4 regions of the Dialister invisus DSM 15470 genome follow, and region 3 is predicted to be linked to each of the others. Evidence: riboswitches for the same ligand, from Rfam matches in the RefSeq annotation. Region 3 holds a riboswitch; each other region holds the start of a gene.
What was found. A riboswitch is a leader RNA that binds a small molecule or an ion and turns the genes downstream of it on or off. The one in region 3 is predicted to bind cobalamin.

Region 1 (7,623 bases), 680 kb from region 3:
CGATACCTGCTGTCTGCCACACTATTTCCGCACCGCCTTTCTCAGAACTCGCACCGGAAACCGGCATTCAGCTGCCACTCCCGTTTCCAGTCCCCGCCAAATCCTCTTGTCACATCTATATAAATACGGCTTACAGGTGACAGATTATACGTGCCGCCTACCGTTAATTCCCCCCAGGTATCCTTTAAATCATAGCTGGTTTCCTTAGTACCGCCGTCAGCAGCGGAATAGGACGCTTTAATTCTGCCGCCGAATTCATGGGCAATGCCCGCTCTTACATACAGATCACCGAAAGAACCGATACGTCCTGCTTCAATACCTGCCCTCGCCACATAACTGTCAAAAGACTGCCCCTTCACAGTCATCACGGCGCTTTTATTGGAAACATCGTATTCATCAGGTTCCAAATGCGCCCAGGTGAACTGGATCTGCGGCTGCCAGTAGAAATCTCCCGTTCCGAAGCGCTTTCCGTATCTCCCTGCCACACTGTAACCTCTGGCGGTAGATGATCCCGTAAACTGATTTCTTCCTCTATCATACAGGGTAAACTTATTCTTTATATAACCCCCTTTGACGATCATATCCACAAAGGCGCCCCGGGCAAGATCTTTCGAGCCGTAGAGCGACAGGGCATACAGTTTGCTGTCGCCTCTTCCGCCAAAATCATACTTGCCCTTTCCATCTCTGTAATCCAGAGATATACCTGCACGCCAGTTATTGGGGTAACGGCGGTCGTACCCGGCTTCGCCTGCCCAATAGTTTTCTTTTATTCCGATACCGTTTCCGTCATATTTCCATCTGCCGCCATAAACTCTTCCCCATGCACCCTCCATGCCGCTTCGATAGCGGAGCATGTCCAAACGAAGCATCCCCTGCATGGCGTCATCTCTCCACTCCAAAGCGGAATCAGTCAGCACGCTGCGTCCACCTTTCATCAGCGCCGTCTCATTATCCCCATGGACAATCGGTGGAACCGGTGGTGTCGGTGGATTCGGGTTCGGATTCGGATTCGGATTCGGGTTCGGATTCGGGTTCGGATTCGGATTCGGATTCGGGTTCGGGTTCGGGTTCGGTGCTGATCCTTTTTCTACATATCCCTGCCCGTGGTTGTCTTTCTTATACTTCATATCCGCTAATTTGGCAGATGCTGATGACGCGGTCAGCCCTTCCGCGATTTCTGCCTTACCCGCCAGATTACTCTCGCCGTCCACGGATCCCTCATAATATATCTTCCCCGCCACCGCGTTCAATGCTTTCCATACAGCATCATCATTATTCATATCAATACCTGCGTTATTAGTGGATACAACAATTCCCGAACCGGCAGCTGCTTTCTTTATCCGGAAATCGCCTCCGCGGTAAGATGCGGTCGTACTGCCATCTCCCTCGTGAGTATAAATAACTTTGACATGTCCGCTATAGTTCATCACATGGATTTTCGATGCTTCCTCGGGATAAATGATGCCTGCCCTGTCGGCGGAGTTTCCGCCCACCAACTGGTTCACATGGGATACTCCGTCATATTTCCCATAGTGGAATACGCTCGGCTGGGGCATTTTTTCTACCTGAAGCCCATTGGTCCGCGATGGAGAGCTGTGTTTCCATACGGCACCGTTCTGCAGCCAGAGATTCACCTCTCCCGCCTGATCAGATCCGCTGTTGTCCACCACACCGGTCCATTGGGAATCACTGTTTGCCAAGGCCAGATTGATGCGGCCGTTCTGGAAAAAGTAAGGCTGTCCGTTGTGGCTTTTATCATCCCGCATGGCGATGATATTCCCCTTGATATTCACTTTATGGGAAGCCGCGTCCGCTCCTGCCATATTCACATTGACAGTGCCGCCGTAACTGGCAAGGGCATAAAAACTCTCTTTATCGCTTGTCGGCGTCACTATGGTCACATTCCCTTTATTGGCATTAATAACAGCGATATCATAGTCATCCATGCCGGCAGACTTGTAATAAGGATCCGTCTTCATTGCGGAGCCGCGGACAGCCAGGTACACATCGCCGTTGAGATCAATGGAGCTGCCGTCCGACATATCCACATCGACCCCGGTAGGCTGCCAGCGGGCGCCGGTATATTCATCCGCCCATCCCGGAACATGGCCGTCCGGCCCGTAACCGCCATGCATTTCCGCCGCATTGACTCCCCATTTCGCGTCCCGGGAAGAGGAATCCGGAGGTTCTCCAACAGCCGTCGGATCCCCTATATATACGTTGCCGTTGACAGTAATGTTCGCTTTGGCTCCCGTACCGGTGCCGGCGCGCATCATGTAAATACCGTCGGCAAAACAGCTGCCTCCGTAAGTCTTAATCTGCAGGTTCCCGTTTATGGTCAGCCGGCTCCCGTCAGATGCGAGAATCCCCGCCCCCTGCGAATTTCCCGCGTCACTGCTGGAAGTATCAATGGACAGCGTTCCTGTCCCATCGCCCACGGTGACAACGGATGTCGTTCCTTTCCCCGGCGTAATGCCTTCAGCGTAATAAGTGCCGTGGATACTGATTTTTGATCCGTCTTCCAGATTATATTTATTAACACCGTTTTCCACTTTATAGGCACTTCCGAAAGTCGCCTTATCTTTTTTTGCCTTGGTCGTAATACCGGAAGTATAAACCGGCGCCGCCAGCACATCCGGAACCACTCCGGCGCCGCTGATAAGCAATGCTGCTATACCGGCTGCCAGCCACTTTTTTCTGCCATACACATATTTCATCATTATCCCGCCTTTTCTCCACTACAACGATCTATGCCTTACACTTCCATCTTCACGCCGAACAGCCATGTACGCCCCGGCATGGAATACCATGTTCCCGGCGTATGGTCGCTCCATATGACATCTGTATGCTCCGCCCAAAGTTTATCGAAAATATTATTGATTTTCAGATAAAAATTAAAATCTTTTCTCGGTTCATAATTGAAACTCAGGTTATAAATTCCGTATTTATCGTCCGGCCACCCTTTCAAATCACCGTTTACCGGGTTCTTTCTCCGAATAAAATAGAATCCGTCCAGACCTCCGGTGAACTTCTTATTGTGATAGATCATGTCAAAAGTAAGTTTATCTTTCGGCGAATATCCGAGAGAAAAATTATCCCCAGGAACATTGGAGTACAAATGCGCCCATCCTACATTGGCGCTCCATTTGCTCCCGATCTGCGAAATCAGCTGGGCGTTCCATCCTCTTGAAACACCCTGATTAAAGTTTTTATATTTTTTTGATGAAGTATCATATCCGATAGATTGTTCATCTTTTGTTCTGAACCAGTTAAAGGTAAACATAGTCGTATCACTGAATACATGGCTGTATCCGACGGTATCCGTATGCCCGTAAGCAGGTCTGACTTTGGCATTTCCATACTGGGGAATATAAAGAACATCAAGCCCCGGCAGAATGTAGAAATCATTGCGTCCCGCATACACGGTATCCCTCGGTGTAACTTCATAGCTCAGGCGGTAGCTTTTGGATGTATGGCTGGAAAAATCGGCAGTATACTGATCAGTCTCAGGGCGGTCATGCCGCAGGCCTCCGGAAAGAGACCACCGTGGCAGGAAATTCCAATCTTCCTGTATATAAAAAGAATAATTTTCATACCAGTGGTTTGTTTTGACCGGATTCCCATTTACGTCAAATCCTGCCGCCCGAAGAACATTGTCCCTTCCCTTTGAATAATCCACACCAAAAGTCAGCCGGTTCCATTCATCATGGAAGCTCACCTGCTCGCCGATGATGTCATAAGTATAGTCGCTGCTTATCCCCCAATTGGACTGCGCATTCATGTCATAATCCTGAAAATAATTTGTCTTTACTTTATTCCGGCGGTAAGTAAACTGGTTATCCCAATGCTTCCCGATGGATATCTTATCCTGCAGAGTCAGCATATCGGACTTATAATCGCCATGATACCGGTTTGAATACACAAAATCATATCCTCTATATCTTGACTTCATTTTGTCATAACTTAAGGAAAGAGAATGTTTATCAGTAAAATCATAAGCAAATTTCACTCCGTCCGATAAGGTATGGGTGTGCCCGGGCCATAGCCTTCCGTCACCGGATTTGGTATCACCTATCAGCAATTTGTCATAATAGGCCATGTAGGAAAACTTCCCTACTCTTCCCATCGTAGTCAGCTTATACATTTCCCGTCCGCCGGTTCCTCTGGCTATATCCACGGTCGTTTTCTTTTCCCCGGGATTCTTGGTGATGATATTGATCACACCGCCTTTGGCGCCACTTCCATACAACGCGCCGGCACTGCCGCGTAGCACTTCGATACGTTCGACATTATCCATATTATTCAGCAGAGAAGAATACATATACCCTGAATTATTCGCGCCGTTGAAATCTGTTACACGTACACCGTCCACAAGCAGTATAATATCCTTACTCCCATTAATCCGGATCCCACTTAAATTGGCATTCAATCCATTTCCGCCATAATTCAGATACTGTGTCCCCGGCACTGTACGCAGCGCATCTTCCACGGTATTCAGATGGAGTTTCTCAATCTGCCGGCTCGTAACTACACTGATATCGGCTCTGGCATCCACCAAATTTTCATTCATGCGATTCGCTGTGACAACAACGGGCGCCATCTCAAAAACATACTCCTCTGCCAGCGAAGGGTATGCCATGCTTCCGGTTAAAACTGCTGCAGCCGCCATTACCAATGTCTTCTTCATCCTGATTCTCCTCATAACTAAAAAATATAAAAAAGATATGCACCGCTTCCGCGGCATTTCCCCGCACACAAAAAATTTATTTTTAATTTTTAACTTATGGTACGCTCATACCACAAATTTATAAAACGAGGCATAAGAAAGATACATAGAAGACTTCTGCCATATTAAAAATACAGCACCAGCTTCCTATGCATTAACTTATACCTCGCAAGTTACGCCAATCTCATAGAAAGCAGGTGGCACTCTGACTCAGTTCCTTATCCTGCGGCTCCTCTGTGAAAGGCTTGCAGCCGCAAAACTCCCTCTACAGTTGCGGGACAGTTCCGGATTCTAACCGGATTCCCCACGACTGCTTTCCTTATATAATTTTGTGTGATTCCTGCATGCAGGATATAAGGGTTAAATTCTTAATGCTTAAACCCATTTGCTTTAAGAATACCCACTTTTATGATATCACTATGCCATATTTTTTACAATATATGACTAATACTTCTATCTATCACTTGATCACAATAAATAATTTATTTATTCCTTAATAGTAAGGATCTGTAATCAAAATCAAGTTTTGTACAACACCGCCATTGTATTTGAATGTGCTGTTTATAACAGAACATAAAATTCCCGATTTTGAAAACCAAGCTGTATTCTTCGGTTTCAATTCCTTATTCCCACTGTCATACATTCATCAAAAAAGAGCTGTAGGAATGAGAAATCATTCACAACTCTCTTTTAATCACCGGTCTGTAAAATTTTTTGAAATACCAAATCTTTGTGACACGGGACAGAAAATGCTTTATGCCGGATTGATCATTCCGCATATCGTATCTGCTTTATCCCACCATTTTCGCGTTTTTATATTCGTCAGGGATCGTAAGCCCCAAAGTTTCGACCGATTTTTTATTAATGATAACTTCCAGAACTTCAGGATCCTCTACGGCGGTATCCTGTGTTTTGATTTTCCCGTCAAGCACATCCGCTGCCATATGTCCTGCCTGTATACCGGACTTGTAGAAATCCACGGAGAGCGAGCCGAGCGCGCCGTCTTTCGCCATGCTGTCCGCACCTACGAATACAGGAATCTTCGCGGGATCCGTCACCTTGACCAAAGTGGGAATGGAAGAAGCGATCACGTTATCCGTGGGAACATAGATGAAATCTACCTGTCCCACCATGGATTCCGCTGCCTGCTGGATATCATTGACGGAGGAAACGGTCCGTTCCACCACAGTAAGGCCGAGGGACGCCGCATGGGCTTTCGCCTGGTCTGCCTGGATCTGGCTGTTCACTTCGCTGGAGGAATAAATCAGTCCAAGACGTTTAGCCGCGGGAAGGAACTTAAGTCCCATATCTACCTGCTTCTCCACAGGGCCGCGGTCATTAACGCCGGTCACGTTCGTTTCCGGCCGGCTGTTCGATTTTACCAGTTTCGCCGTTTCAAAATCAGTAATGGCGCACCCGATAATGGGCAGGTCATGAATTTCATTGGCTACCGCCTGTGCGGCAGGTGTGGAAATCGCGCAGATAAGATCAGGACGATTGGCCTTGAAACGGGACGCAATGGTCTTTAAATTTGACTGGTCTCCCTGGGCATTCTGCTGGTCTACTGAAATTTTGTCCGCGCCGTAGCCCCTTTCTTTCAAGCCGTCAAGAAATCCTTGATTGGCCGCATCAAGAGAACCATGCTGCATCACCTGCACCACAGCAATCTGTTTTTCCCCGTCATCTGCCTTCTTCTCTCCGCCACTGTTTCCTCCGCATCCATAGATCAAAGCTGTTGCCGCCACTGCCGCTGCCGTAAGTTTCATCCATTTTTTCATTTGAGAGCCCTCTCTTTCTACTGCACTTCTATCCTATAAAAAATGTCCCCTGCCAATTGCAAGGGACGACGGGACTCATCGCGGTACCACCCTGTTTATCTGATGAAAAATAAAAAAGGCGGCACCCAAGGGACGGATATTCCGTGGTACCACCCTACTTCATCAGATCAACTCTCAGCTGCTTAACGTGAGCCACTCCGGCAATGCCTACTGTTATTTCAGCAAAGCAGTTCAGGAAAGAACTTCGACTTCCTGCCCGCACCGATTTTCACCATCCATCGGTTCTCTGCGCCGGGAAAGGAAATTTACTTTTTTCCGTCAGCACTTTTAAATATTGTGATTATTTTAGCGAATGAGGATTTCCTTGTCAATAGTTTTAAAAAAATATTTTAAATTTGAGCGACCCTCTTTCTTTAGCAAAGGGCAGCAGTCACAGAACTGACGGGACAGAAGGCGTCATTATGCATATTAGCGAAGAATCGGCTGCCGCGGTGAGGAAAACGGTAAAACGTCATCAAGGTAACAGATTCTTCGCTTTGTGTCATATTGCTGCCTCCCTGCTTTCTCATACGGTATTTTTGCCAAAGCTCTGAATGACGGGGTACGGAAGTCGTCATAATGGCGGTAAACATTAAGCATCACTATGATGGAAAACGTTAAGCGTCATAATGATAGGAAACGCTAATCGTCATCCTGAGCACGAGCGAAGGATCTATTACCGTGGTGGGGAAAGCGGGAAGATGTCACCAGCGTAATAGATTCATCGCTCCTCGTCACATAACTCTTTTCCCTTATTCCCATAAAGCATTCTTGCCTCCGCTCTGAATGACGGGATACGGAAGTCGTCATAATGACGGTAAACATTAAGCATCACTATGATGAAAAACGTTAAGCGTCATAATGACAGGAAACGCTAATCGTCATCCTGAGCACGAGCGAAGGATCTATTACCGTGGTGGGGAAAGCGGGAAGATGCCATCCGGGTAATAGATTCTTCACTCTGTGTCGCTGTTCTATTTCCCCATCTTTCTCACAAAGAATTCTTACTTCCGTTCAGAATGACGATTAGAGAAAAGAGTGTCACCAACAATGGGGAACGGAAAGTGTCATAATGAGAAT
Region 2 (7,623 bases), 700 kb from region 3:
AAATTGGGACGGAAACAGTGCCGGCAGCGGAAAAACGCAAGTTAAAGTGGGGAATGGCAGTACCTGGACAGGTACCAGTATGAACAGTAATACGGATGTCGATCTGGAAGGCAAATGGAAACAGACCGGCAATAGTAAGGTTCGCAAGCTTATTTCCAACAACGGCGTTCTTGATAAGACAGCTTCGGAAAGCGGAAATACAGATATAGGGAAACTCAGCGGCAGGTTATCTCTTATTTATGCCCATGACAAGACGAATCCGACAAAGGTACTTGGCGGCAGCACTTTCGTTGCAACAGCCGATGCCGGTTCCACAGTGGACATGATTACCGATAATGCCGGACTGGATACAAATTCGGACAAAGCGGCTGATAAGAATAAGGTTAGCGAAGTGCTGAATGCGATGGCAGGTAAGCTGCAGTATACCGGATATCAAAATGGAGAAAGGAATCTGAAAGGTAAGCTGAGAATTGCAGAAGGGCTGACATCCAGCAGTGCCGGTCTGAAAACTGAAGCATTGAGCTTTAAGAGAGATGGACGGGGATACTTTGATTACACACCTGCCAAGCCGAATAAGCCGGAAATTGAAACCGGAGATTATGAAACTTCTATCATGAGCAGTACCAGAAGCGCTCTGACTTCCTCTATCCTTGTATGGCGGAATGATATGAATGATATGTATAAGCGCATGGGAGATCTCAGAATTGGTGCGGAAAGTGGTTTGTGGGCAAGAGCCTACGGCGGCCGGATTAGTTATGACGCCAACAATGCGTATATGAAGAACAGCTACTGGGCGGCCCAGGTGGGCATAGATAAACGTCTGGCATCAGGCTGGCATGTAGGCGGTGCTTTCGGATACAATGACGGCAGCGCAACATACAGATATGGAGGAAAAGGCGATCCGAAATTGTACACATTGGCGGCCTATGCGACCAGAGTGTCGGAAGATGGACAATATGTGGATGTCATTGCGAAAGCAGGAAAACTTTCTAATAAGTTCACAGCCTACAACAAGTACAGTGCACCGGCACTCAGGAATTATGTAGAAGGTAAGTATGATACATACGGATATGGCATCAGTGCCGAATACGGTAAAAAGATTCGTATGGGCAAAGGCTTTGTAACGCCGCAGGCAGAACTGACATGGAGCCGGCTGTCATCGGACAGCTTTGATGCAGCGGCGCCTAGTGGTGAAAGCATGCGTGTCAATCAATCATCAGTCAACAGTTTGATTGGGCGCCTGGGTGTAGTAGCCGGAGTAGAGAGTGACAAAGGCAATTTCTATGCCAAAGCAAGTCTGTTCCATGAATTTGACGGAGATGGACACATCCTGTTCAGTGAACCCGGAAAAACAGGCAAGCGTTCCTCGTTCAGCCTTAAGGATACCTGGGCAGAAATTGCACTGGGCGGCAACTACTACCTGAGTCCGAGAAGCATGATTTATGCAGATTTCACAAAGAGCTTTGGCGGAGATTACAAGGTAGACTGGAGAATCAATGCAGGAATTCGCTTCAGCTTCTGAGCATGATGTCAACTTCCAAAAGGGGAATGAAACAAGATTTTGTCATGAGAACTGAATAATAAGAAGAAAAAATAAAGGACTGCTTTCCTGGGGACAGGACGGCAGTCTTTTATACTTGGGAGATAATTAGATAAGTATGCGAAACAGAGTAAGTTAACATTGTATTTGAAAAGGATTTATAAAAAATAATTAAAATTACCAATTGGAATATCATTTATTGTTGATATGTGAGAAGTAATATAGTATAATTTACAAGATGAAATTAGATAATCATTTGAAATTATGAGATACAAATAGCTGTTTCTTAATAAATAATGGTTATCCAATAATTTAATACTATATGAGGACAAAAGCTGAAGAGCTCATGTGGGGAATCCGGTGAGACTCCGGAACTGGCCCGCAACTGTATGGGGAATTGTGTCATAGTAAGTCTTTCACGGAGATATGACAGAATGAGGAACTAAGTCAGGGTGCCACTTTGTTTTCTGATTTTCTAATGACTTGCGAGGCATAAGGTTAGATGCATAAGGAAGCCGGATATGGGAAATCCGGTTCAGATTTAGAATTATGAAATCTGTGCATCTTTTTATTGTCTCGTTTTTTGTTGCGTTTAATGGAGTGGATGAAAGGGAGTGCCGGGCATGGATAATTTGAAATACTTTTTGGAGTAAATCCGGTTCATGTGACACGGGTTTCATGACCGCGGTAAGCGGTTCAGATCCGGATGGGTATGTTTTAGAAGAGGATGAATTGCCTGCTATCGGGCAAGGCCGGGATGCTAATCGAGTATCCGGCGGAGAGTTTATGTTTGAAAAATAGGGAGGAATTATGAAACGGAATAAGGTAAGTAAATTACAGATGAGGCGGCTGGCTGCCGGTGTTACAATTGCGCTGCTGGCGGGTACATGCCAGGTGATGGCAGATCAGTCTACAAATCCGATCAGTGAAAGTGAAGTATTTACTGCAGACCGTCTGGCACAGGTTGTTAATAAAAATAACATGCCTAAAGAAAGATTCAAGTCCGTCGCAGCAGGTATTTTAGGATATACGCATGATAAGGCCTCAATTAAGACAATTAATATTGATATGGCGGGTCATGACCTGACGCTCGACTTGACGAAAGTTGCTGATTTGGGGACCGATTATTCTGCATACGGGATCAAGGCGAATAATAAGACAACTATCGTGGTTGACAGCAATAAAACCAATCCGGGGAAAAACGGTACGATTACCATCAAGGCGAAAACGCTGTGGTCGCCCTCAGGAGACAGCGGCAGCAAGTATACTGCTGCACATGGTATCGCAGTGGGTAATTTTAGCCAGAGATTTAATAAAAAAGTAAGTGAAGACCTGGTGAAGACGACGATCAATGCTGATGTAGTGATTGAAGAATTGCGCGGCGGTTCTATCAAAACGACAGGCATTTCGTCTATGGACTGTTCTGATTTAGCGATTAATGGAAGATTCACAATCAAGCCGGGCGCAATTAGCCTTATGCAATGGAATCGGGGCGATCAGTCAAAAACTTATGGCATATATATGATTGGAAGCAATAATACTATTTCTATTACTTCAGCGGATATTGATGATTCAAAGAATGGGTCACTTTCTGACCTGATTAAAACGGACGAATCGCTTTGGGGCGGCAAAACAGAGAAGAATGTTCTTCGTATTGGCGGCGGTACGCTCAAAGTCAAAGAGAATCAGAAAGAACGGTATCTTATCAGCGCCGCGAAAGGATTCCGGACATTTATCAATGTGAATCAGGATGGAAGCGCAATCGGAATATCAAAAGCGGATTTGCAGGGGACGATTCGCATGGATGCTGGGTCAGAAGCTTATGTTGGTCTTACTGCCGGATCGAAATGGGTCGGCGGAACACAGGCAGATATAAAAGGAAAGGTGAATCTTTTTCTTTCAGAAGGTGGTGAATGGAACACGCTGAATGCGGGACAGGGCAGCCGTGTAACCAGGTTTGCCGGTGATGCAAAAGGCGGTGCAATTTATCAAAAAGATGCGGGACAGCTTGTAATTGAAAATTACAGCGGCGCGGGAAAAATCTATTACGCCCACGAGAATGCAGGCATAGCGGCGGAAGACTACAAGGCGGGAGACACCCATATCGGATCCGCGGCAGAAGGATCACGCATTACAGTAGTTACAGATAATAAAGGAATTGTTGATACAGATAAAGACCAGGTGTATAAGGCTTTAAATGCTTTGGCGGGAAAACTGTATTACGATGCTTATAAAAACGGAGAAAAGAAGCTGGCGGGACAGGCAGAGATAGCCGAAGGACTGACGGCGTCATCTAAAACATTACAAATGAGAGACCTGCTGTTCAAAAAAGAAAACGGACAGGGGTATGTAGAAGATAAACCCGTGCCGCCGGCAAATCTGGATGTAAGTGAACAGATTGTTGAAGATGGTCTGGGATCGGGGAATATGTATTGGATGAATAACGGGTATAAAGATGGTGAGGATGATGATCATCGTTATGTCCTGAAGTCCGATACCACGATCAAGGTTGATTTATCAAATCCCAAGACTCTGACATACGGGGGAAATCAAGGTGCCAATGTAGCAAATATCATATGGGGAGATCCGGATTATACAGCGGATGGCTTTATTGATATGAACGGACATAAGCTGACCTTGGTTTCTGAGGCAAATCATTTAAGGCATTATGCGTCGGGAATTTTGTCACATGGCGGTGATCTGGAAATAAAGAACGCGGCAGGTATAGATATTGACATACATGGCGATAAAAATGCAAAGAGCGGTATTTATGTCTGGGGACAGGGCAGAAATGGAGCGAGCCTCACTATATCTAATGATAATCAAGCGGAACATGCTGTGAAGATACGTAATACGGCAGCGGAAAAAGACGCAGCTATACTTGTGGACGGCAGGAGTGCAAAGAATGGCGGAAGCGCAAAGCTTGTTATAAAAGGTTTGGTAGATGTTGAGAATGATGATGTCAGCGTAATTCAGGCAAATAAGGGCGATGTGTCAATCGGCGGCGGGAAAATAATAGCCAAAGGGGATAAGGCGTCCAGTTTGAAGATAAATAATGACGGTAAAATCCAGATCAACGGCAATTTGTCGGACAGAAATGTTCTTACGGCAGGAGCAGTCAAACATGATGTACAGATAGAAGGGAATGTACTTGCTCAGAAAGGAAGATTGGGACTGGTTCTGAATACGGACGGGTCCTACATAAAAGGGTTGATAGGAACAGATGCCGGAACAGCTGGTCAAACGTACATGATGCTTTCTGACGGAGCCTCCTGGTACCATGAAGGAAAAGGAGCCCGAACAGACAGCATTAAAGAAAGTAAAATCAAAAACCTTGAGGCTGATGGCGGCAACATTTACCAGAAAAATGAGAAACCGATAACCATTGAGAACTACAAGGGAAATATGAAACTGTTCTATAAGCATGAGAACGCGGGCACGAAGGCGGAAGATTACAAGTCGGGAGATGTACACATCGGATCTGCGGCAGAAGGGTCACACATTACAGTAGTCACGGACAGGAGCAATATCAATACGGACAATGAAGCCCAGGTATATGAAGTATTGAACACATTGGCGGGAAAACTGTATTATGAAGGCTATATCAGAGACGAAGAGAATCTGAAAGGGGAAGCGACAATAGCGGAAGGCCTGACAGCGTCATCCCAGACAGTGAAAATGAAAGACATGCTCTTCAAGAAAGAAAACGGACAGGGATATGTGCAGGGAAAACCCACGCCGCCGCCACTGGTTAATCCGGTACGCCATCAAATCGTGGAAGCGAACTATTTTGCTGAAGAAGCGCGGGATTTCTGGTCTAAAGCGGGAGTTTATGACGGAAAAGGCCACTATAAATTTGATCATGACTTGTCACTGGTAACCCATGCGGAAGATGATCCTGTAACAACGGTAAACGATAATAAGTTCGGAAATATCTACTGGAATGGTGATGTGGTCGGGGATATCGACATGACCGGACACCGGCTGGAACTGAAATCCATTACGGAGCGCCTGCCGAAGAAAAACCCCAATGCAATTACCGTCTACAGCGGTACATTAACAATCAAGAATGTCAACGGAATGTACATCGAATCCGATCCGAAGGGAAGCCTTTATGGACGAGGAATCCTGGTAGCAGGGGTACGTGGTGACGAAAGATGGAAAAGCGGAAGCGGCCATGCAAAGTTAATCATAGAAAATGATGATGATCCGGCACATGCAGTAAAAATCCGTGTAAAAGACACGGGAGAAGATTTCGGTGCTATTGAAGCGCAGAAACATAATGGAAGTGCGCTCGTAGACATTAAAGGACTTGTGGATATTGACTCCAAGATGTGGAGAGCTGTTGAGTCTCACGGAGCAAAAGTATTTATTGGAGGAGGAACAATCAGAGGAACAGATGTCGCATCCTTGGCTGCTTATACAGGCGGCTCGATACTCGTCAATGCAAAGCTGAATGATGAGAATAAGGTAGAAGCTACTTCTGCGACCCGTCCGGTAAAGATTACCGGGGATGTCAGTGCTGAAAGCGGCGGTCATGTCATGCTGGGACTGAACAATAAAGACTCCTTCTTGAAGGGTCTGGTAACCACGGATATATCGGGAATTAATCCGGATACGCAAAAATGGGGAAAGATACCCGGAAAAGTATCTATGGTGCTGGCAAATGGAGCAGTCTGGGAACACAAGCAGGTAGGAGTAGGATACTATCACAAGAAAGGCGCAGATTTCAACTACAAGAATCGCGGTAAGGGAGAATCTATTGACAGCCATGTAACAAGCCTGCGCGCGGACAAAGGCATACTGCTGCAGAATGATCCGCATAAACTGACCATCGATAAATACGAAGGGAACATGAAGCTGGTCTATGAACATGAGAACGCGGGTACGAAGGCGGAAGATTATAAGACAGGAGATGTGCACATAAAAGAAGCTGCAAAAAATTCATCAGTTACCATGATGACGGATAACAGCGGAATTACGATGACTGACGATAAGCAGGTGTACAATGCATTGAATACCCTGGCAGGCAAGCTATACTATGATGCATACATAAAGGGGGAAAAGAACCTGAAAGGGCAGGCGACGATTGCGGAAGGGTTGACAGCATCCTCTGCGATGTTGAAGATGGCGGACATGGATTTCCGTGAAGCAAGTGGACAAGGGTATGTAAAAGAAACGAATCCTAAACCGAACCCGAACCCGAACCCGAATCCGAACCCGAACCCGAACCCGAATCCGAATCCGAACCCCAAGCCAAATCCTAAACCGAATCCGAACCCCAAACCGAATCCCAATCCCAACCCCAACCCAAACCCCAAGCCGAAGCCTCCCATTATTTATGGAAGCAAAGAAACCCAGATGATGAAAGGCGCCAAAACAGCCATGACCTCTGCCGTCCTTCTGTGGAGAGGAAACAACAACGACCTGCAGAGAAGAATGGGAGACATAAGACTGGCCAAAGAAGAAAACGGCATCTGGGCCAGATACCTGGGCGGAAAGAACAAGATAGACAAACAGAATACCTACCTCAAACAAACCTATGACATAGCCCAGGTAGGTTACGACAAGAAAAAAGGAAACTGGACCATCGGGGCGGCCCTGGACTACGGAACAGGGAAGGACACCTATGCAAACGGGACAGGAAAAGGGAAGCTGGCAAGCCTTGCCCTGTACGGAACCATGCAGAAAGAAGACGGGCAGTACCTTGACATCATCCTTAGAGGAAGCCGGGTGAAGAACGACTACACCGTATACAACGAAATGAACCACCGCCTGGAAGGGAAGTACAGGACAAACGGCCTGTCGCTGAGCATGGAATACGGGAAGCGGATGAAGAAAGAAAATGGCTTCTACATAGACCCGAGCATTGAACTCACCGCAGGGCACTTAGGAGGAAAAGACTATGACGCCGTAAGCGACTATGCAGGGGGGAAGAAAATGCACATCCACCAGGACGGAATAAACAGCGTGATAGGGAGAATCGGACTGGGGATAGGAAAAGAGACAGAAAGAAGCAACCTGTTTGCGAAGATAGCGCTGGCCCATGAATTCGGAGGAAAAGTGAAGAGCATCTTCAGTGC
Region 3 (7,623 bases):
GCCGCGGTGGGTCGGAAGGTCAAATGCGATAGACAGCCCTTTCTGGCCTGCCGCCAGGTTTCTGCGGTAGAACGCATTAGATTCTTCAGCAGTGGAGAACCCTGCGTACTGGCGGACCGTCCACGGGCGGAATACATACATCGTGGAGTAAGGTCCGCGGAGGAACGGAGGGATACCGCTCATGAAGTCCAAGTGGTTGCACTGGTCATACACATCTTTGCCGTAGAGCGGACCTACAGGAATACGTTCCATTGTATTTTCATAGAGAGCATCATAATTTTTGCCCGTTGTTTTTTCCAGTTCCGCTTTCCATTCATCATAAGAACAATGGGGATGTTCTTCAAGGTTTAATTTTGTAAAATCGGGGTTCATTGCCATCTTATTTTACCTCCTCTTCCGTAATCTTCATGCCTTTTTTCTGCTGGAGCATACGGAGGATATCGTAGCAGTTTGCTTTCACGCTGATAAATTCATCTATGCCGGCTTCACGATATACCGCTTCCATATCTTTCGGAGCAGCGCCCGCAAGGAAAAGCGTACCTTTCCCCAAAACTTCCTTTAAACGCGGCGCCAGCGCCGGCACATCTTCCGGATAAGTAGCGTCAGTAGAGCAGATAACGGCACAGTCATAAGGAGTTCCTTTATCATCGCAGCCTGCCTTCAGCGCTTCCACACACTTATCCCAGCGTGAACCCGGTTTATCTTCATCATCCTGGAAGCCGTTATTCAGATGAACGCTGAATTCGCCTACCTGCAGGAAACTGGTGGAGAAATCAGCTCTCGCCTTATGCTGCGGAATCGGTCCCATATTGGCCAGGAATATTTCCACATTCTTGCCGGTTTCCTTTTTAAACGCCTGTGTGTCAAAGCGGAGTTTTTCAAAACGTTCGGTCCAGCGGTGCGCATAAATCTTTCTCACTTCGATGGAATCCGCTTTGGCAGCTCTTGCTGTGCGTACTTCAGAAATTGTAGCGCCGGCGGAGAATGCGGCAATTGCCTTCTCAACGATGTCGGTATCGGCTGCTTTCAGTTCTTCCAGCTTTTCCTTCAGGAAATCTTTGTCCATATCGGCACGATATTTCTCAACGCCTTCAGACAGTTCTTTTTTCAGCGCCGGTACATCTTCCGGACGCGGATCAAGAAGTTCTTCCGTCATATTCGGATACATATTTGTCCCGACAGCGCTGTCCTTGCGGAGGTCAAGCGCTTTGAAACGCTGTTTCAGGATTTCAAGAATCTGCTGCTGCGGATATTCTTCTTTAAGAGCTTTCAGGATACCGCCAAGAGATTCGATTTTCTGGAATTCTCCCCAGATTTTTTCAGCCATTTCCTTGGTCAGTGCTTCAATCCCCCAGGAACCGCCGGCCGGATCGATCGGACGAAGCATGCCGAATTCTTCCTGCAGCATAATGTGTACGTTTCTTGCGATACGGCGGGAGAATTCATCACCCTTGCGTACCGTTGCGTCATAAGGATCATTTTCATAAGAATCAACACCGCCGACAACTGCAGAGAAAATCTGGGTCGTTTCACGAAGCATATTTACACCGATATCGAAAATCGTCTTGGTAAACATCGCCGGACGGGCATGGATTTTGCAGGAACGGTCTTTTTCTTCGGCGCCGAAGGCTTTCATGATATTAGACCATACCTGGCGGGCAGCACGGAGCTTGGCAATTTCAATGTAGAAAGTGGCGCCTGTATTAAATGCGAACTGCAGGGACTGGGCAATATCATGGATATCGATGCCGCGCTTCTGCATTTCACGGATATATTCGACAGCGATAGCAAAAGTATAAGCCACTTCCTGTACGGCATTCGCACCGCCATTGGAGAAAATATCGCTCCTGACGAAAATGGTGCGGAGCTGCGGCGCATTCTTTCTCGTCCAGCGGATAGATTCCACCATTTCATCATACAATTCTTCCAGCGGCTGGTTCAGCTTTCCTCTCTTGATCAGCTGGGCAATCGGGTTTGCTCCGATAACACCTTTCACTTTGCTGACATCTTTTCCCTTAGCCTTCAATGTCGCGGCTACCAATGCCAGCATACGGAGAGAGGAAGTACCAGCATACATCATAAACGGGATCTTTTCCATATCAAGACCGTCAAGCAGGGTATGCATATCTTCCAGCGCGGTAATGCTTACGCCTATATCGCCCGGCTTTTCGGCATCCATGACATCAATGCCGTCGGCAGTGGCGGTATCAATACGTACATTATAAACAGTGGAACCTCTGTCGATTTCATGCTTCAGAAGTTCATTATTTTCTTTCGGCAGCGTTTCATCGCATGCCTGGGCAATACCCCAGGGAGCGCATTTATAGCCGTTTACCGTTGCGCCGCGGAGAAAATCTCCCATGCCCGGATAATCATCTGTCGGAAGAATCTTATCAGTTGCTGACGGTCCAGTTCTCCATGTATAAATCGGATCAAAGGTAATCCCTTCATAAGTCTTGGTAAACATGATCTTATCGAAAGGCTTTCCTTTCAACAGAGCATTGCAAGCCTCCACCCACTCCTCATAGGTCGGCTTTTCAAATTCGTCAAATTTTACTTCTGGGAAATCGGCTTTTTCATTTGATTTTCTCAAGATCGCTTCCAACTCTTTGTCAGTAAGCTGCTTGACCGATTCCTGGGTATTCTGTTCTGCCATGAAAACATCCTCCTTATAATAATTTTAGACAATTCCGCGGAAAATACAGCTTGCAGACAAGACGGCAGAGTCCCTGACGGAACATCCTTTCAAATGCCTGGCATAACGTCTTTCAAGCCGGACTTTCAAAATCCCCGATATGTGCACCTCCTTACAATCTACTCACAAAAAAACGACTATCACGCGAAACTGATAGCCGGACAAGGAAATAATTTCCCAATCCCCTCCCCATCTCTCGCAGGTATAACGGTGATTCTTAGACAGATAGTTCTCCTGGCTCAAGTTCCTCGTTTATATCGCCTTCCCAGTTACCCAGTGACATACTTGATATAAACTCCCTTTACAGTGGCGGGACCGCTCCGGATTCTACCGGATTCTCTTTTACGCTTTCGCACCTGTCAGATATGTGAAATTGTCTAAATAACTACATTTTTAGTATAATTCATTACATTCTAAGTGTCAATCAACCACATTCATATTTAATATAATTAATTTTTATATTTATCCACATCTTTACCCCTGATTTATTGATTTTTCATTCATTACTACTATATAATGATGTTAATGTTGCAAACTATTAAAAATATCTTACCTATCTTATAGGAGGAAACAGGAGGTCGGAAATATGACAAACACTGAAAAAGAAAGACGAACTGAAGAAGCATTGAAACTGAGCAGCCTCTTCGAAGAACTGGATGGCCGCCGTCCGAGGCTTTTCATGCCGGAGCTTGAAGATGATGACGATAAAGAGGCAAGAAAACTTGCCGCCACGACATTTGCCGACCACGGCTGGGACGTAGATGTAAGCCCCCTCCTCTCCCCGGAAAGCTCCGCGCAGAATGCTGCCGACAATGACGTCCATTTCATCTTCTACACATCCAAAAGTCCTACGATGAAGCAAAAATTAATCGCGCTCTCTCAGACACTTGCCATGATCGGCCGGGACGACATCCTCATAGCCGCCCATCAGGTCAGCAAAGATGATAAGGAACTCCTCTTCCGTTACGGCATCCTCGCCGCTTTCGACAAGAATACGGATGTAAGCGATGTAAGCCTTACCATGCTCCGCGTCCTCGTCTCCATGGCAAAAGAAGAACAGAATCCCACCGAGGAAATGCCTTATTGATCCTCAGTCCCTTATAAACAGGAGAAACATCCTCCTGTTTTTATTGCGGACAAACAGCATATGGACTCCCAAAAGAAAATGCCGGGCATTGCAAAAAATATTTCAGAAATACTTTCATCTACTCATCAGCATACTTTAAGCACTGCTATCCTGTATCTGTACAGACATGCAAAAACGATTTGATCCCCCAGCTCCGCGTTTCGGTCCGGCATCTCCGGAACCGCCTCAATACCACCTCTCCATGCAGCTGCTGTATAAGCAGATACAAATCAATATTCAGCAGTTTAGCAGATGACTTATTGCATAATTCTATTACGACCGGAGCCCTTAAAACACAATCAAAAAATTCTTCCGGCATCTCATAATGCAAAACAACCTATTCTGTATGCCCGACTGTTTCGGGTTCTCTATACTCATCAAGTAAGCAGAAATACTGCTCATCATTATAGTCAGATTCTTCCCCACCTCCTTACAAAGATGAATAGTACCTGCACTTTAATATGATATCTGCAATCCAGGAATCTCTAAAAATCTCTTTTTGCCTTTAATGAAATCCATTATCCCGTTCACAAAATTAAACAGCAAAAAAGCAGTGCCGAAGCACTGCTTTTTGTAATTAGAATCAGCCAACTGTAAAGAGTGTGTCGCCGCCCTGTACGCTCTGGCCTTCGCTGACCGGCATACCGGTAATCTTGCCATCGCAGGGAGCCATGATCGGGTTGCCCATCTTCATAGCTTCGAGAACGAGAACTTCGTCGCCTGCCGCTACTGCGTCACCAACGTGTTTATTGATACGCAGGACTTTGCCCGGCATCGGAGCTTCTACGACTTCACCTGCGCCGGCGGGTGCTGCTGCCGGTGCGGGAGCTGCTGCTGGAGCGGGTGCCGGAGCCGGAGCTGCCGCCGGTGCGGGAGCTGCTGCCGGTGCGGGAGCTGCCGCCGGTGCTGCTGCTGCGGGTGCTGCTGCTGCGCCGCTGTCTTTAACTACTACATCGTAATCCTGGCCGTTAACTGTTACGGTAAATTTTCTCATTGTTCTTCCTCCTAATTTTGTACTTTCAACTTTCAATTAGAACTGCTGGTTTCCGGAAACACCTGCAATGCGGGCGCCTGTGGTCCAGCCAGGTCTTGCTGCCGGGCGGATAGAAATGATTTCACCGCCGCCCATAGCAACGATTGCTGCTGCAATGGCTGCTACAACAGCACCATTATCAGCGGCTCTCGAAGCTGCCGCCGGCGCCGCTTTTTTAGCCGCTGCCGCCGGTGCTGCGGACTGATTGAGAGATGAACGTACTTGGCAGATCATGATCAGGGCAATGACTGCCAGAACGGCAGCTGCTACCGCGATATACATAACTGTATCGTTATTCATCCAAACCCATCCTTTCAAATATTATCAATGTGTAAATACATATTACAGCGGAATGTTTCCGTGTTTCTTAGCCGGATGTACTTCATGTTTGGAAGCAAGCATCTTCAGAGCATTGATAACTACCGGACGAGAGTTTCTCGGATCAATAACTGCGTCTACATAGCCGCGTTCTGCAGCTTTGTAAGGAGTTGCAAATTCATCAACATACTCCTGTGTACGCTGTTCTTTCTGCGGATCCTTCTTGAAAATGATATTTGCTGCGCCGGCAGGTCCCATAACGGCGATTTCTGCGGTCGGCCATGCAAATACTTGGTCAGCACCCTGTTCACGGGAGCACATGGCGATGTAAGAACCGCCGTATGCTTTACGGAGAATCAGGGTAATCTTCGGTACAGTTGCTTCGCAGTATGCGAACAGCATCTTAGCACCGTGACGGATTACACCCGCATATTCCTGCTGCTTGCCGGGCAGGAAGCCGGGAACGTCGACAATGTTCAGAACCGGAATATTGAAGCAGTCGCAGAAACGAATGAAACGGGCTCCTTTATCGGAAGCATTATAGTCAAGGCAGCCTGCCATGAAGTTTGGCTGGTTGGCAATAATGCCGACAGTCTGTCCATCCATACGGCAGAAGCAGGTAATGATGTTCTTAGCCCATTCCTTAGCTACGTCGTAGTACTCGCCGTTATCAACGATGGATTTGATGACATCGTACATATCGTACGGTGCATTGGAGTTTTCCGGCATAATGGTATCCAGACTTGCATCTGTACGGGTCGGATCATCTCCGGTTTCAACAATCGGCGCGTCTTCCATGTTGTTGCTCGGCAGGAAGGAAAGCAGGTAACGAATCTGTTTAATGCAGTCTTCGTCATTTTCAGCTGCAAACTGGGCCACACCGGATGTACGGTTATGGGTCATAGCGCCGCCGAGAGCTTCAGCGGTAATCTTTTCGCCGGTTACGGATTCAACTACTGCCGGTCCTGTCAGGAACATCTGAGAGGTGCCTTTTACCATGTAGATGAAGTCGGTCAGTGCCGGAGAATATACGGCGCCGCCTGCAGACGGTCCCATAATTGCGGAAATCTGAGGAATAACGCCGGATGCAATGGTATTGCACCAGAAAATCTTGCCATAGCCGGAAAGAGCATCTACTGCTTCCTGGATACGGGCTCCGCCGGAATCATTCAGGCCTACGCAAGGAGCACCGACTTTAAGAGCCAGTTCGTTTACGTGAACAATTTTCGCAGCGTGCATTTCACCAAGGGAGCCGCCTTCTACCGTGAAGTCCTGGGCAAATGCGAATACGAGTCTTCCGTCTACAGTACCATAACCGGTAACGACACCTTCGCCGGGGAGATCTTTCTTCTCCTGGCCGAAGTTGTAGCAGCGGGACTTAACAAGCGCATTGACTTCTACAAAAGAGCCTTCATCAAACAGAAGAGCAAGTCTTTCGCGGGCTGTCAGTTTGCCTTTTGCATGCTGTTTTTCAACTTTCTTTTCTCCACCCATAGCCTCTACGTGTGCGAGGTTATTGTGAAGAAGTTCAATTCTTTCTGCAACAGTTGCCATTCTTACACCTCCAAAAATATTGGTCCCTTACCGGGACGTCCCTATTATAGCATAGGGACCGATCCTTATGCTATTAGAAAGACGGGCCGCCGGGGCGTTCGGTCAGTTCCAGCAGAAGGCCGGTAGCTTTCGGGTGCATAAATGCGATGTGGCAGCCGCCAGCACCAACTCTCCAATGCTTGTCAAGCTTTGCGTCTTCCGGAAGTGCAGCAAGCGCTTCGACAATGTTGTCTACGCGGAGAGCTACATGCTGGAAACCGTTCTTGCCGCCGTTCTTAGCGATATAGCGGGCAATCGGGCCGTCCGGAGTTGTGGAACCCAGGAATTCCAGTTCGCATGCTTCGCTCTGTGCGGACGGTTTGAAGAAGCTTGTCGTTACATGCTGTTCTTCTACCGTTTCATCCGGAAGGGATGGTTCAAGGTTCAGCAGATCTTTCATCTGCTTCTTGATCAGCGCCAGATCATTAACAGCTACGCCGACATGGTCTACACATAATACTTTGAATGCCATAATAATTCCTCCTTTGAATTATTTAAATATATTTCCCACGATAGAATCAACGACTGTGAAAGGATCATTTTCTCTTTCATAGACTTGTTCTACGTAGTCAGCAAATTTACCCGTCTGTACGATATCTTCCATAACATGACGGGAAATGCGGTCGTGAATCATCTCTACCATCTCAGTGCGGGCGCGTTCACGTCTGCGTTCTTCCAGCAAGCCGGATTCTTCAAGATATTTACGATGAGAATTAAGAGATTTGACAACGTCCGCGACGCCTTCGTCCTTGTTTGCAATCGTCCTTTCAATAGGAGGACGCCAGTTTTGGGCTTCACCCAAATCAAGCATCATTTCGATTTCAACATTCAGACGGTCCGCGCCGTCACGATCACATT
Region 4 (7,623 bases), 710 kb from region 3:
CGGCGTGATCCAGTGGAACCACCGCCATGCCGTATCGGCGAAGCGTTTCCCCTCGCTGTAGCCCACGATGACTGACCGGTTATACCGCCAGGCGGGGGTCAGGAACCAGGTGCCTTTTTTGTCCAGCGTGATGGTGTCCTGGATCTGGATATTCCATATATTCTGGTCATACCGGTTCCGTATGGCGCCCAGAAGCGTGGAATAATCGGAATCGCCGAGCACTTTATCCATCAGGGATCCGTTCACGTGCATCCGCTCATGGGAGTAATTGGTCTGGAATTCGAGGAGCTGTCTGTTTCCCAGCTGGTAGGTGCCGTCGAGGAGGAAATTATACTTGCGGGAAATAAACCGGCTCCATTTGCGGAAAGGGACGTCTTCCCAATAGACCTGGTTCTCATTTAAGTGATACATATGTTCCACGTCATAGTATTTCTTCTGTTTCTGGAAATCCGCCGTCCAGCCCCATTCCAGGCGGCCGTTATGATGGCGGTTCTCCACCATCAGTTCGTTCGTGTAAAGGCGCTGCCGCTTCCCTTCCGCATAAAAGGCGTCATCTATCCAATCCACCGTGTAGCCGAGACACGCGTTCAGTGTGGTATTGCTGTATCCTGCCCACAGGCTGTCCGGCAGATGGCGCTTGATGCGGTTCCAGCTGCCCTTCACCATCCACTCGTCATTCTGCCATTTCACGATGGCGCTCGTATTCTTCCGGTCATTCCATCTCCGGTGCCGGTTTTCCGACATAGATTTGAGTTTTTCCACCCTCTTTTTTACATATTTGTGCCTTTCCACGATTTTTGTATACTCCTCAGACTGTTCCGGGTCGACATACTTCCCCTGCGACAACCATTGCGCATTATACTTGGCAAGCCGATCCGCCTTGTCCAAAAACTCCTTGTTATTCTCAAGAACCGCACCGTCCACGGCCGCTTTCACATCAGCATTTTCCGGCTCATAAAAATATGAATCCTTATTATTCCATGAATATTTGAGTTCATTAATTACATCTTGTTTCATACAAGCTTTGATCTGCGCTATTTTTTCCTCATCCCCGCCGGCTTTTTTGATCTGCTTCAACCAAAATTTATAATTTCGTTTAAACGTTTTGTCATGTTTCAGAAAATAATTTGTTGCCTCTTCCTGCGAAACCAGCTCCGCGTACTCGTCTTTCCAGGTCCGATCCATGTTCTTCCTTGCCTGGTCCATATCATGTTGGTAGATTTCCTCTGCCAAGGCGCCGCTGCTGGCAAACGCCATCCAGTCCTCAACATTCCCCGCCTTATATTTATTTCTCGTTTCATCGGAAAGATGAGTAGAGTAATTCCTTAATGTAAGCATAAGCCATGTCTTCTTGTCCCCACTTTTTTCATACCAGCCTAATTCTGTTTCATAACTTAGCATCTCATACTTTGCTTCTTTCTTGGATTCTTTGGAATTCATGACGTAATTTTTATAAGGGAAGTCGCCTTTGGCCGTTTCATGATTAAGCCCCACCATGAGGCTTCCGTTCCCCAGCGGCGACATCACTTCGAGCGAGGCACTTTTGCCCCCGAAGGATGATTTCCCGATTTCCGCCGAGATATCCGCCTTTGCCGGTCTCTTGGTCACGATATTCACAACGCCCCCGATGAAGGTTCCCCCGAAACGGGCAGGAATATACCCGCGGTATACTTCGATACGCTCCACATTCTTCACCGGAATGGTGGAAATATCCACGGCTGCATCTCCCCCCAGATTGGTCAGGATACCGTCCACGAATACCCCGACCTGGGCCGCCGTGGAGCCGCGCACGGTGACGACCGTATACTGCCCCTTGCCGTTCACTTCGCGCACATGGACGCCGGGAACCATTTTCAGAAAGTCCGCGAGATCTTTTTGCTCCCCTTTAAATTCTTCCGGACGGATGACCGTAACGGTACCGGGTGACAGTTTGGATTCCCAGTCAGGGCGCTTCGCCTCGACGGTGACCCCCGCCATCCGGAAAGCCATATCATCTTCTGCCGGCGCAGCCGGTATCTCCGCCGCCCGGACAGTCATACAGGCAGCCGGCACCCCGATGGCAATCATAACCGCCATCCTCAAAAAATGCAGATTCTTCTCTCTCTTCATCATAAGCTCCTCTCGTACTAAATATCAGCTGCCCTTTCATCCCTAAAGGCAGCCATACTCCCGTCCCTACAGGGTTCTTCATCAGCTTGTTTCCATTGTGATTCATCTCCATTCATTGCCACCGTATTTACTCATAACAAAAAGGCACAACCAAACTGAAATGAGAAAAATTTTTCCCATCTCCCATCCGGCTCATGCCTCGCGAGTCTTTTGATGATGAAATCAAACGGCACCCTGGCTCGGTTCATTGTCTGCCTGCCCCTCTGTGAAAGGACCACAGCAGGCCGACTTCCCTTACAGTTGCGAGACAGCTCCGGCTTTTCACCGGATTCCCCGTTATTAGATTCCGTTATCTTGTTTTTTTAATTATCAGCTAATTGAATTCTATCATAGAATTTTTACATATTCAATTTTATTTTGTAACTTTTTGTGGATTTATTTAACCCCCATCCAATGTTATTGATTCTTAAAAAATGCAAAAAGAGTATCCCGGGGAAGCAATCCCGCCGGATACTCTTTTATCGTTCTGTCATTATTTCATATTTGCTTTTACAGCATCTGTCAGATCGATACCGCCATAAATAACGTCTCTTGCATTGATGACCATATCTACGCCTTTATCTTTAGCCGCTTTCTCCACAGCCGCCCGGAATTTTGCCTGGATGGGAGCCATGACTTCATTTTCCTTTTGTGCCAGCTGCTGGTTCAGTTTCTGTCCGAGTGCCTGTTTATCCTTATCTGACATATTTTTAGATTGTTCATTGAACTGATTCTGTAATTTCTGCTGTTCAGAAACCACAGTCTTCCCTGCCTGCATAAAAGCCGGCGTGGAAGACAGGACATCCTCCACATTGACATAACCGGACGCTGCGTCAGCCTGCGCCATCATTCCAAGAGAAGCAGCTGCCATAATCATAGAAATAAGAATCTTTTTCATATGTAAACCTCTTTTCCAAAATAAAATACACGTCTCTTTCACTCTTTATTTCTTCCAGAGCTTTTCCATAATTGTCGGATACACCGCATTTAAATGCCCCTGGATCTGGTTCAGGATCGCCACAACGAGCGGCGCATCAAAATGATCAAGCCCCGCAGGGATACAGCAGGTCAGCAGCACGTTGCCGGCTTCATCCACACTGTATTTCAGCATACGGTACTGGTCATTCAACGCATTCAGCTCTTCACAAACGGTCGCCTTTTTCTCTTTTGTTACAATCGCTGCCGCCACCTGTACCTGGATGATCGTGTAAACACTGTCGTCAAACAAAATCATGAAAGGAAGGTTCTGTCCGGCTACAGGAAGGTTACTGCGGAAAGCCTGGGAATGCACGTCATCCTTAAAATCCTGAATACCGAACCCGCTGATTTTCGCATCTTCCAGATGCTTCTTAAACAAAGCTACCTTTTCAATCCCCACCTTTACTTCCGGCACTGCTGTTTCCGCTTTTACCGTATTCTTATTCTCCGCCATTTTGTACGCTCCATTTCTCTGGTCACGCCAGAACTCAAACAATAATTCTGTGATATCCCTGTACACTTTTTCTTTTTCTTTCAAAGGAAGATTCCAGTCATTTGCCATATGGGCTTTAAAACGCAATAATTTGATTTCTTTCAGTAAATTCAGATATAACTGTTTGCTGACAGGAACAACATTGCCTTTTACCGCTTCCACCCGTTTAATCTCATCCTTTAGTTTGATCATGAATGATCTCTCCGATTTTTAAATACATTTGCTGATTATTTACTATCCTGCCGGCATTTGGGATAAATAAAAATCTGCGGGACAAGCCAGACAGTTACCGAATGTACAAGTATCTACTGCCCCCTATCCTGCAGGTCATTAGAAAATTGAAAACAAGCGGCATCCGACTGGGGTTTCTCACCCTTCACGGCTGTAAAACAGTTCCGGATTTTCACCGGATTCTCCACAAAAGCCTTTCGACTTTGTCTTCTCTCTGAAATTGTTCTGAACAAAGGTTGTTCAGATATTATTATATTATCATAAGGCATATACTATTTGCAAATAATTTTTACTTTTTCTTTTCTTCTTATGGTAATTTTATTTTCATTATTTTTAAACTTTCTTTCATCTTGGATGCCAAGGGACGATAAATCCCTGCCGGGATTCCGACCGCTTTTTGCCTACCGGTAAAGTGTCACTCATGTCAAAACGTCATCCGGAAGGCCAGCCAAGAATCCATTACCATCACACTGAAGCCGGTAAGACGTCATAAAAGTAAATAGATTCTTCGCTCAGTGTCATATTGCTGCTTCCCATCTTTCTCACAAGATATTCTTACCCCTGCTCAGAATGACGGCGGACGGTAAGACGTCATCCGCAGCGTCGGTAAAGGATCTATTGCCGTGATGAGGAAGCCGGTAAGGCGTCATCAGAATAATAGATTCTTCACTTAATGTCATGTTGCCGTTTACCTGCTTTCTCACACAGCATTCTTGCCTCCGTTCTAATGACGGGGTACGGAAGTCGTCATAATGACAGAAAACGTTAAGCGTCATAATGACGAGAGACGAAAGACGTCATCCTGAACGCAAGCGAAGGATCTATTACCGTGATGAAGAAAAAGATAAACGGAAAAGGACTGCCTTCCCATACCCGGAAAGGCGGTCCTTTCGTTTCTTCTTATTCAGTTCTCATAGCAAAGCTTTCTTCTATTCCCCTTTCGAAAGCGTTCATCATCCTTAGAAGCTGAAGCGGATGCCCGCATCTATCCTCCATTTGTTCGACAGGTCCGCCCCGAAGTTTCTCGTGTAGGTTCCGTACAGGTACGTGTTCCTGTTCACCAGCCAGCTTCCTCCTACTTCAAGGTCTATCCAGCTGTCTTTCAGGTCTACTTCTGTCCCGCTCGTCGGTTCGCCTTCTGCACTGAAGATGCTCTTCACCGTTCCTCCGAATTCATGGGCCAGCCCTATCTTCGCAAACAGGTTGCTTCTTTCTGTCTCTTTTCCTATTCCCAGTCCGATTCTTCCTATTACGCTGGTCACTCCGTCCTGGTGGATGTGCATTTTCTTGTTCCCGCCCATGTCGCTTACCGCGTCATAGTCTTTTCCGCTTAAATGTCCTGCGGTGAGTTCAATGCTCGGGTCTATGTAGAAGCCGTTTTCTTTCTTCATCCGCTTCCCGTATTCCATGCTCAGCGACAGGCCGTTTGTCCTGTACTTCCCTTCCAGGCGGTGGTTCATTTCGTTGTATACGGTGTAGTCGTTCTTTATACGGCTTCCTCTAAGGATGATGTCAAGGTACTGTCCGTCTTCTTTCTGCATGGCTCCGTACAATGCCAAACTTGCCAGTTTTTCTTTCCCTGTTCCATTGGCATAGGTGTCCTTCCCTGTTCCGTAGTCCAGGGCCGCCCCGATGGTCCAGTTTCCTTTTTTCTTGTCGTAACCTACCTGGGCTATGTCATAGGTTTGTTTGAGGTAGGTATTCTGTTTGTCCATCTTGTTCTTTCCGCCCAGGTATCTGGCCCAGATGCCGTTTTCTTCTTTGGCCAGTCTTATGTCTCCCATTCTTCTCTGCAGATCGTTGTTGTTTCCTCTCCACAGAAGGACGGCAGAGGTCATGGCTGTTTTGGCGCCTTTCATCATCTGGGTTTCTTTGCTTCCATAAATAATGGGAGGCTTCGGCTTGGGGTTCGGGTTGGGATTGGGATTCGGTTTGGGGTTCGGATTCGGTTTAGGATTTGGCTTGGGGTTCGGATTCGGATTCGGGTTCGGTTTAGGATTATCTTCTGTTGCCGGGGTATAGAGATACTGGCCTTGTCCTGTTCCCGCTTTATAGGTCATGGTTTCCAGTCTCTTTGTTGCTGATTGGGCTGTGAGGCCTTCTGCAATTTCTACTGTCCCTGCCAGGTTCTTTTCTCCGTTTTTGTAGGCTTCGTAGTACAGTTTTCCTGCCAGTGCGTTCAGTGTCTCGCTCACCAGATTCTTGTCGGCTGCTTTGCCTGAAGAGGTATTCAGGCCAGTATTGTCTATACGAAGAGTAATACCACTTCCCGCTGCCGCTTTCCGAACAATAAAATCGCCGCCCTTTATCTTGGAAGGATGTAATTTATCATGTTGATAGAGCACTTTCACATATCCGGAATAATTTTCTACCGTAATGGGCTTTTCATTTTCCTGGAAAATCACACCGGCCTGATCTGCACTCTTACCTCCTACAATAGAACGCAGTTTGCTGCCCGTAAAGGAATGAAAAACACCACGCCACTGCTCTGACGGTACCATGGTTCCCCAGACCTCATTATGCCAGGAAGCGCCATTTTGCAGATACATGGATAATCCTGTACGTTCACGAATGTCTTTCTTATCCGGTTCGTTTTTATTGTGTTCTTTAAAATCATCCAAAACGACACCATGCAGGACAGAGTCAGATGTTGTCAAACCCAAATTGATAACTGTCGGTCTGGAACCGCTGATATTGGCACTTTCTTCTCGGTCTATAATGCCGATGTTCCCATACACTTTTGTTGTACGGTTTCCTGCTCCAATCATTTCTCCCGCTTGATTGAGTTTGGCATTCATGTTAATAATCCCTTCTTCCGCATTAAGAGCAAAATGGGATATATTTTTATGCTTTTCTGTCCGGATCGTCCCACCGCCGCCGATGGTAATTGTCGAACGTGCGCCGGCATGTATGCCTGTTCCGTCAGTGGAAATATTGGCATCTCCACTGATGGTGATACTGCTGCCCGGCTGATCCTTGTCATAATTTAAACCTGAGAAAATACCATTGACAAAATAATGGTTCAGGAAAGAAGCATCTTTTAACGCCTCCTGCCCCGGTACTTTTACTTCCATATTGACATTACCATTGATCACTACACGTCCATGATGGACAGTGGCAATCCCATTGGTAAAAGTCGGTTCCGCCTCTCCGGTTGCATCAGGTTCCTTGTAATATTTATTTGTGACATGAATATCGACATCACCATTAACAGTGACAGTTTTTCCCGGAGAAGAACCGGAAATAATACCAAACGTATCTTTGCCGCTGGCTTTGGACTTCAGCTGGTCAACATTGAGTATTAATTTTTTTGCGGTAATATTAACATCATGAACCTTTTTATAATTATTATCAGCTTTATATCCACGTCCGCAATAACTCTGTATCCCATACTGATCCTTGGAATTCAGGGTAAGCGTCATCCCCGGCGCATTGACAGTGATTTTATCTTTTTCACCAGTAATAGATTTCACATTCAATATACTGTCTTTCGTAAAATCATACGTCTTTGTATCACTGTGCCAGACTTTATATTTAACAAAATCACTTGATGACGCAAAAGCAAATTGACCATTAATAACACCTTTATTAAATACCGTTCCGGTCTGTCCTTCCGGAGGAGGAGTCGGATCAACTGCCGGAGTATAAATGTACTGGCCCTGCCCGTCCGCATCTTTGTAGGTTATTTTCCCTTCTCTGCTCGCGGACCGTGCTGTCAGCCCTTCGGCAATCTCTACTTTTCCGGTAAGATTTCTTTCTCCATCTTTATAGGC

Region 1: linked by a shared signal. The riboswitch ahead of GCWU000321_RS08100 (TonB-dependent receptor plug domain-containing protein) and the one ahead of GCWU000321_RS04815 (methylmalonyl-CoA mutase family protein) in region 3 are both predicted to bind cobalamin.
Region 2: linked by a shared signal. The riboswitch ahead of GCWU000321_RS08115 (autotransporter outer membrane beta-barrel domain-containing protein) and the one ahead of GCWU000321_RS04815 (methylmalonyl-CoA mutase family protein) in region 3 are both predicted to bind cobalamin.
Region 4: linked by a shared signal. The riboswitch ahead of GCWU000321_RS09670 (TonB-dependent receptor plug domain-containing protein) and the one ahead of GCWU000321_RS04815 (methylmalonyl-CoA mutase family protein) in region 3 are both predicted to bind cobalamin.

The regions. Positions count from the first base shown of each region.
Region 1 is NZ_GG698602.1:1,651,976-1,659,598, reverse strand. It holds gene GCWU000321_RS08110 (autotransporter domain-containing protein) at 1-20, opposite strand, end outside; gene GCWU000321_RS08105 (autotransporter family protein) at 42-2,720, opposite strand; gene GCWU000321_RS08100 (TonB-dependent receptor plug domain-containing protein) at 2,756-4,687, opposite strand; cobalamin riboswitch at 4,905-5,056, opposite strand; gene GCWU000321_RS08095 (ABC transporter substrate-binding protein) at 5,518-6,504, opposite strand; T-box leader at 6,630-6,835, opposite strand; gene GCWU000321_RS09875 (hypothetical protein) at 6,918-7,049, opposite strand.
Region 2 is NZ_GG698602.1:1,671,191-1,678,813, forward strand. It holds gene GCWU000321_RS08110 (autotransporter domain-containing protein) at 1-1,522, shown strand, start outside; cobalamin riboswitch at 1,854-2,018, shown strand; gene GCWU000321_RS08115 (autotransporter outer membrane beta-barrel domain-containing protein) at 2,351-7,623, shown strand, end outside.
Region 3 is NZ_GG698602.1:969,841-977,463, forward strand. It holds gene scpA (methylmalonyl-CoA mutase) at 1-378, opposite strand, end outside; gene GCWU000321_RS04815 (methylmalonyl-CoA mutase family protein) at 380-2,656, opposite strand; cobalamin riboswitch at 2,903-3,070, opposite strand; gene GCWU000321_RS04820 (hypothetical protein) at 3,282-3,782, shown strand; gene GCWU000321_RS04825 (biotin/lipoyl-containing protein) at 4,405-4,815, opposite strand; gene GCWU000321_RS04830 (hypothetical protein) at 4,852-5,154, opposite strand; gene mmdA (methylmalonyl-CoA decarboxylase subunit alpha) at 5,197-6,726, opposite strand; gene GCWU000321_RS04840 (VOC family protein) at 6,800-7,237, opposite strand; gene meaB (methylmalonyl Co-A mutase-associated GTPase MeaB) at 7,256-7,623, opposite strand, start outside.
Region 4 is NZ_GG698602.1:1,684,827-1,692,449, reverse strand. It holds gene GCWU000321_RS09670 (TonB-dependent receptor plug domain-containing protein) at 1-2,112, opposite strand, end outside; cobalamin riboswitch at 2,318-2,506, opposite strand; gene GCWU000321_RS09260 (OmpH/Skp family outer membrane protein) at 2,642-3,046, opposite strand; gene GCWU000321_RS08130 (YbjN domain-containing protein) at 3,092-3,811, opposite strand; gene GCWU000321_RS09640 (hypothetical protein) at 4,393-4,554, opposite strand; gene GCWU000321_RS08120 (autotransporter outer membrane beta-barrel domain-containing protein) at 4,810-7,623, opposite strand, start outside.